2 regions of the Pseudoalteromonas sp. NS-SX12 genome follow, and region 1 is predicted to be linked to the other one. Evidence: predicted binding sites of a transcription regulator. Region 1 holds the regulator's gene; the other holds the start of a gene.
What was found. Region 1 encodes NrdR, which represses ribonucleotide reductase genes. Its sites were predicted from a motif close to AAACACNANATNTNGTGTTT; they were not measured.
Positions count from the first base shown of each region.

Region 2: the regulator NrdR is predicted to act here: its motif matches at 1,927-1,946, upstream of nrdA (class 1a ribonucleoside-diphosphate reductase subunit alpha).

Region 1 covers NZ_CM170634.1:1,778,068-1,781,492, forward strand. Annotated here, with positions in the region: gene AC2IOM_RS08290 (patatin-like phospholipase family protein) at 1-332, shown strand, start outside; gene glyA (serine hydroxymethyltransferase) at 532-1,788, shown strand; gene nrdR (transcriptional regulator NrdR) at 1,859-2,308, shown strand; gene ribD (bifunctional diaminohydroxyphosphoribosylaminopyrimidine deaminase/5-amino-6-(5-phosphoribosylamino)uracil reductase RibD) at 2,313-3,425, shown strand, end outside.
Region 2 covers NZ_CM170634.1:2,421,914-2,425,338, reverse strand. Annotated here, with positions in the region: gene gyrA (DNA gyrase subunit A) at 1-133, opposite strand, end outside; gene ubiG (bifunctional 2-polyprenyl-6-hydroxyphenol methylase/3-demethylubiquinol 3-O-methyltransferase UbiG) at 288-998, shown strand; gene AC2IOM_RS11200 (HAD family hydrolase) at 1,000-1,674, shown strand; gene nrdA (class 1a ribonucleoside-diphosphate reductase subunit alpha) at 2,076-3,425, shown strand, end outside.

The sequences.
Region 1 (3,425 bases):
TTAATACTGAGCGCTTGGGTGGCTTTTTAAATTTATCAGGTTATGGCAAAAACGTGTTAAACGGTCCTAAAAAAGCGTTTGGTGCAGTGATTTATCAATACGATTTAGGCCGCGATATGCTTAATATGACTAGCATGCCACTTTACCTTGGTGTGAGTGCTGAAGTAGGTAATGTGTGGGATATTCAACAAAGCGTCGATTTATCTGAGCTTATTTTTGCCAGCAGCTTGTTTGTTGGCACCGATACACGCTTTGGCCCAGCTGCATTTGGTTTTGGCGCAACCGACGATGGCGAATCCAGCTTTTTTGTATCATTAGGCAAACACTGGTAGTTGTATAATTAAATTTAATGAATGGTTTGTATTGTATTTTAAATATTTATATTTCGATTTAAAAATATCATTAAAAATACACTGTGAAAAATTTTCAATCCCTGTTTAAATAACTTCACATATACAAAGTAGGCAAGGGCGCTTTTTAAGCGTACAATACGCCCTTTATCCCACAACCATCTTCTATTTAGGAGTAACCATGTTAGAACGTAGCATGAATATCTCGGATTTTGATCCAGAACTATTTGGCGCAATGGAAAAAGAAAAGCAGCGTCAAGAAGAGCACATCGAACTTATCGCGTCTGAAAACTACTGTAGCCCGCGTGTACTTGAAGCACAAGGTTCTCAGTTAACTAACAAATACGCGGAAGGTTACCCTTACAAGCGTTACTACGGTGGTTGTGAGCACGTTGATGTTGTTGAGCAATTAGCAATTGATCGCGCTAACGAATTATTCGGTACAGATTACGCAAACGTGCAACCGCACGCAGGTTCACAAGCAAACGCGGCAGTATTCCAAGCGTTACTTCAGCCGGGCGACACTGTTTTAGGTATGAGCCTTGCACACGGCGGTCACCTAACTCACGGTTCACACGTAAACTTCTCAGGTAAAACGTACAACGCAGTTCAGTACGGCCTAAACGAAGAAACTGGCGAAATCGACTACGCACAAGTTGAAGCGCTAGCACTAGAGCATAAGCCTAAAATGATTATCGGTGGTTTCTCAGCATACTCAGGTATTGTTGATTGGGCTAAATTCCGTGAAATCGCAGACAAAGTAGGTGCTTACCTTCTAGTTGATATGGCACACGTTGCCGGCCTTGTTGCTGCAGGCGTTTACCCAAGCCCTGTACCATTTGCACACGTGGTTACGACAACAACACACAAAACATTAGCGGGTCCTCGTGGTGGTTTAATCGTGTCTAACTGTGGCGACGAAGAGATTTACAAAAAGTTAAACTCTGCGGTATTCCCAGGTGGTCAAGGTGGTCCTTTATGTCACGTAATCGCTGCTAAAGCGGTTGCATTTAAAGAAGCACTAGAGCCAGAGTTCAAAGCATACCAAACACAAGTTGTTAAGAATGCGCAAGCTATGGTTGAAGTATTCAAAGCACGTGGTTACGACGTTGTTTCTGGTAAAACAGACAACCACCTATTCTTACTTGATCTAATCAACAAAGATATCACAGGTAAAGATGCGGACGCAGCACTTGGTAATGCTTACATTACAGTTAACAAAAACTCAGTACCAAACGACCCACGTTCTCCGTTTGTAACGTCTGGTCTACGTATTGGTTCACCTGCTATCACGCGTCGTGGTTTTAAAGAAGCAGAAGCAAAAGAGTTAACTGGCTGGATCTGTGATGTGCTAGACAACATCGAAGACACAAAAGTACAAGATGAAGTACGTGAGAAAGTAAAAGCAATTTGTGCGAAACACCCTGTTTACGCATAATGTTTTCTCATTGTTAACATGATATGATAAGGCCGCTTTTTTGCGGCCTTTTTTCTTTCGAGAGTTGTTTATGCATTGTCCTTTTTGTACAGCCAATGACACCAAAGTTATCGATTCACGCTTAGTAGGTGGTGGTCATCAGGTTCGCCGTCGTCGCGAATGTAATGAATGTCACGAACGTTTTACTACCTTTGAAGGTGCTGAGCTTGTTATGCCACGTGTAATCAAGCAAGACGGCAGCCGAGAACCGTTTAATGAAGACAAACTTCGCAATGGTTTGCATCGTGCGCTAGAAAAGCGCCCTGTCAGTACAGAACAAGTAGAAGAAGTAGTACACCAAATTAAATCGCAATTGCGTGCAACAGGTGAGCGCGAAGTTGACAGTAAAACGGTCGGCGAATTTATTATGGAAGCGCTGAAAAAACTCGATAAAGTTGCTTACGTACGTTTTGCTTCTGTTTACCGTTCATTTGAAGACATTAAAGAATTTGGCGAAGAAATCGCACGCTTAGGTGAGTAATCAGATGCACAACAATCGCTTTTCTGAATGTGATCACAAATATATGGCGCGCGCCATCGAGCTTGCAAAACGCGGTCGATTTACCACCACGCCTAACCCCAACGTAGGTTGCGTTTTAGTTAAAGATAATCAAATCATCGGTGAAGGCTTTCATATTCAAGCGGGTGGCCCTCATGCCGAAGTGCATGCACTGAAAATGGCTGGCGATAACGCTAAAGGGGCAACCGCGTACGTCACGCTTGAGCCGTGTTCGCATTATGGCCGCACGCCGCCATGTGCTGAAGGCCTGATCAAAGCAGGCGTTAGCCGCGTTGTTGCTGCTATGGTTGATCCAAACCCAGAAGTCGCAGGTCGCGGTTTAAAAATGCTCGAAGATGCCGGAATCGAAACCGATTTTGGCTTATTAAACGATGAAGCCGAAGCACTCAATTTGGGCTTTTTAAAACGCATGCGCACCAACTTGCCTTATGTACGCTGTAAATTAGCGGCAAGCCTTGATGGCAAAACGGCACTTGAAAATGGTGAAAGTAAATGGATTACCAGTAGTGAATCGCGCCGCGCTGTGCAAGATTTACGGGCAGAAAGTTGTGCAGTACTGTCAGGGGCAGATACTGTTATTATCGATAATGCGAAATTAAATGTCCGTCCTGATGAATTGACAGATACTGATGCAAAACACAGTGCTCGCCAGCCAATCCGCGTGATTATTGATTCGCAAAACCGACTAACGCCGGATCTCGCGTTATTTCAGCAACCATCTAAAATAATTATTGCACGAACAACACTTGATAAATCGCATACTTGGCCGCATTTTGTTGAACAAGTAGTGGTTGAGCAAAACAATAGCAAAGTAGATTTACGCGCTTTATTGTCATTGTTAGCTGAGCGCGGCGTTAACTTAGTATTGTTGGAAGCGGGCGCAACCTTGGCAGGTAAAATGTTTGAACAACAGCTGGTCGATGAACTAGTGCTGTTTATGGCGCCTAAATTGATGGGGCACAGTAGTAAGAGCTTGATTAACTTGCCAACATTTACAACCATGTCTCAAGTCCCTGAACTTGAAATAAACACACTCAAGCAAGTTGGACAGGATATCTGTCTACATGCATTAGTAAAA
Region 2 (3,425 bases), 640 kb from region 1:
GAACTGGTTTTAAACCATCTCGTACATCAGGAAGCGCACGTCCTACAATTACGCTCATGGCGTAATCGAGGTATGAATTTTTTAATTCATCTTCAATATTGATTGGAAGGATTTCATTGGCGAGATCTGTCATCCGATTTCTCTTCCTTCAATCGTGTATTAATTCAGTTATTATTTTTATAACCAAAGCATGCTAACACAAAAAATCATTATTTACAGGTTGTAAGCGGTAGTCTTTTTATAAAAAATCCCTTTATAATGCCCTCAAATCACTCTGGATGCTTTTTATGACCGTTCAACAAAATGTAGATGCAAGTGAAATTGCAAAATTTGAAGCCATGGCCGACCGTTGGTGGGACCTTAATGGTGAATTTAAACCACTACACGAAATAAACCCGCTTCGTTTAGACTTTATTAACTTATATAGCCAAGGCATTTTCTCAAAAAATGTATTAGATGTTGGCTGCGGTGGCGGTATATTAGCTGAAAGCATGGCTAAGCTAGGCGCGCAAGTGACGGGCATTGATATGGGTGAAGAGCCCTTAAATGTTGCTAAATTACATGCATTAGAAGTGGGCGTTTCCCTTAACTATGAAAAAGTGACCGCTGAAGATTTTGCCGAGCAAAACCCTCAGCAATTTGATGTTGTTACGTGTATGGAAATGCTTGAGCATGTACCGGATCCTGAATCGGTAATCGCATCATTAGCAACATTGGTCAAGCCCGGTGGTCATGTATTTATGTCAACGCTAAATAAAACACTTAAAGGGTATTTATTTGCCATTGTTGGTGCTGAGCACTTACTTAAGATTGTGCCAAAAGGCACGCACGACCACGACAAATTCATCAAGCCTGCAACGTTAATTAATTGGGCTGAAAAATACGGCCTTAAAGCGCGCGTTATGAAAGGGTTAAGTTACAATCCGCTTGGTCAAACGTATAGTTTAACCAACGATGTGTCAGTTAACTATATGATCCATTTCGAAAAGTTAGCATAAAATGTATCAAGCAGTATTGTTTGATTTAGATGGCACCTTAATCGACAGTGCGGATGATTTAGGTGCTGCGCTTAACTTTGTGTTGGCCAAACATAATAAACCGACGATAAGTGCAGAAACATATCGTACGCAGGCCTCTAACGGTACGCTTGCATTACTCAAACTTGGTTTTGGTGATGAATGGCAACATTTCTCAAACGACGAACACACACATTTAAAAGAAGCGTTTCTTACTTATTACGCGAACAATTTATGGTGTAAAAGCAGTTTTTACCAAGGTATTGTGCCACTAATTACGTTTTTAGATGAGCACGCAGTTCCTTGGTCGATTGTGACAAATAAACCAAAGCACTTAACTAACCCCCTTGTTGCGCAAATCACACAATTTGCAAACTGCAAAAATATTGTATCGGGTGACACACTTGAACGCGCCAAGCCCTACCCTGATCCTTTGCTTTACAGCTGTGAATTAATGAAGGTTGATCCTAGGTGTTGCATCTATATCGGTGACGATGAGCGCGATATCATTGCTGGCAAATCTGCGGGGATGAAAACAGCTTCGGCGCTTTGGGGATATTTAAATGGCAACCCTGTTTCAAGCTGGCAATCTGACTTTAGCTTTACCAACGCCTGCTCACTGCTTAACCATATATCTAGTTGCTTTGATAAAAAATAACCACTAGATATAGTGGTTATTTTAATCTCGGACCCAAAAACAATACCTTGTGAATTTGCAACAAATAAATTTTAAATATTTTTTTTTATCGTGTTTTTTTCGTTGTTTTTTCACATGGACCAAATACACTTTACTTAACAAGTTAGTGGATGCTAACAGACTAGTTAGTAAAAAATTGATCACAAATTATCTCGCTTTTCTAGGCCTTGAAAAAAGACGCATACCCCTCTATCTTGTGATCATCTGTGATGGCGACACCATATCTAGTAGCTAAGCGAAAAACGAGCACTAGTGGTAATTTCGCCTGAGCCGTGCGCTTAAATAATAGGACAAAAGTCCAGTTTAATATTTCGACATAATAAAAATTTTTTGCTCGTTTGAAGGAAATTGCAGGCATAACTATGAACCAAGAGCTTTCAGTCAGTAAACGTGACGGTCGCAAGGAACCGCTTGACCTAGACAAAATTCACCGCGTTATTGCATGGGCAGCAGAAGGCCTAAATAACGTATCTGTATCGCAAGTAGAACTAAAATCACACATTCAGTTTTACGACGGTATCCGTACAGAAGATATTCACGAAACCATTATCAAAGCTGCTGCTGATCTAATTTCGAAAGAAACACCAGATTATCAGTATCTTGCTGCGCGTTTGGCAATTTTCCATTTGCGTAAGAAAGCCTATGGTAAATTTGAGCCACCGAAACTATATGATCATATGGTTAAGATGGTTGAAATGAACAAGTATGATCCACATCTACTTGCCGACTATAGCCTGCAGGAAATCGAAGAGCTTGACGCATATATTGATCATTCTCGTGATCTTACCTTTAGCTATGCTGCTGTTAAGCAGTTAGAAGGTAAATATCTTGTGCAAAACCGTGTTACCGGTGAGATTTATGAAAGCGCGCAGTTCCTTTATATTTTAGTTGCAGCATGTCTATTCTCGAAATATCCGAAAGACACGCGTTTAGACTATGTAAAACGTTTTTATGACGCGACATCGACGTTTAAGATCTCATTACCAACGCCAATTATGGCGGGTGTGCGTACCCCTACACGTCAATTCAGTTCATGCGTACTGATTGAATGTGACGATAGTCTAGATTCAATTAATGCAACGTCATCGTCGATTGTAAAATACGTAAGCCAACGTGCTGGTATTGGTATTAACGCAGGTCGAATTCGCGCACTAGGTAGCCCAATTCGCAGCGGTGAAGCATTCCACACTGGCTGTATTCCTTTCTACAAGCACTTCCAAACGGCAGTTAAAAGCTGTTCACAAGGCGGTGTACGTGGTGGCGCGGCAACCCTATTCTACCCGTTATGGCACTTAGAAGTTGAAAACCTACTGGTGCTTAAAAACAACCGTGGTGTTGATGACAACCGTGTTCGTCACTTAGATTACGGCGTTCAGTTTAACAAAGTAATGTATTCGCGTTTAATTAAAGACGATTACATTACGCTGTTCAGCCCGTCAGACGTGCCTGGTCTTTACGATGCATTCTTTGAAGATCAAGATGAGTTCGAGCGCTTATACGTACAATACGAACAAGATGAATCAATTCGTAAAAAACGTATTAAAGCGATTGAATTATTCTCTATGTTTGCCCAAGAGCGTGCAAGCACAGGTCGTATTTACCTACAAAACGTAGACCACACAAATACACATAGCCCGTTTGATTCAAAAGTAGCACCAATTCGTCAGTCTAACCTGTGTCTAGAAATTGCGCTTCCTACTAAGCCATTAAAA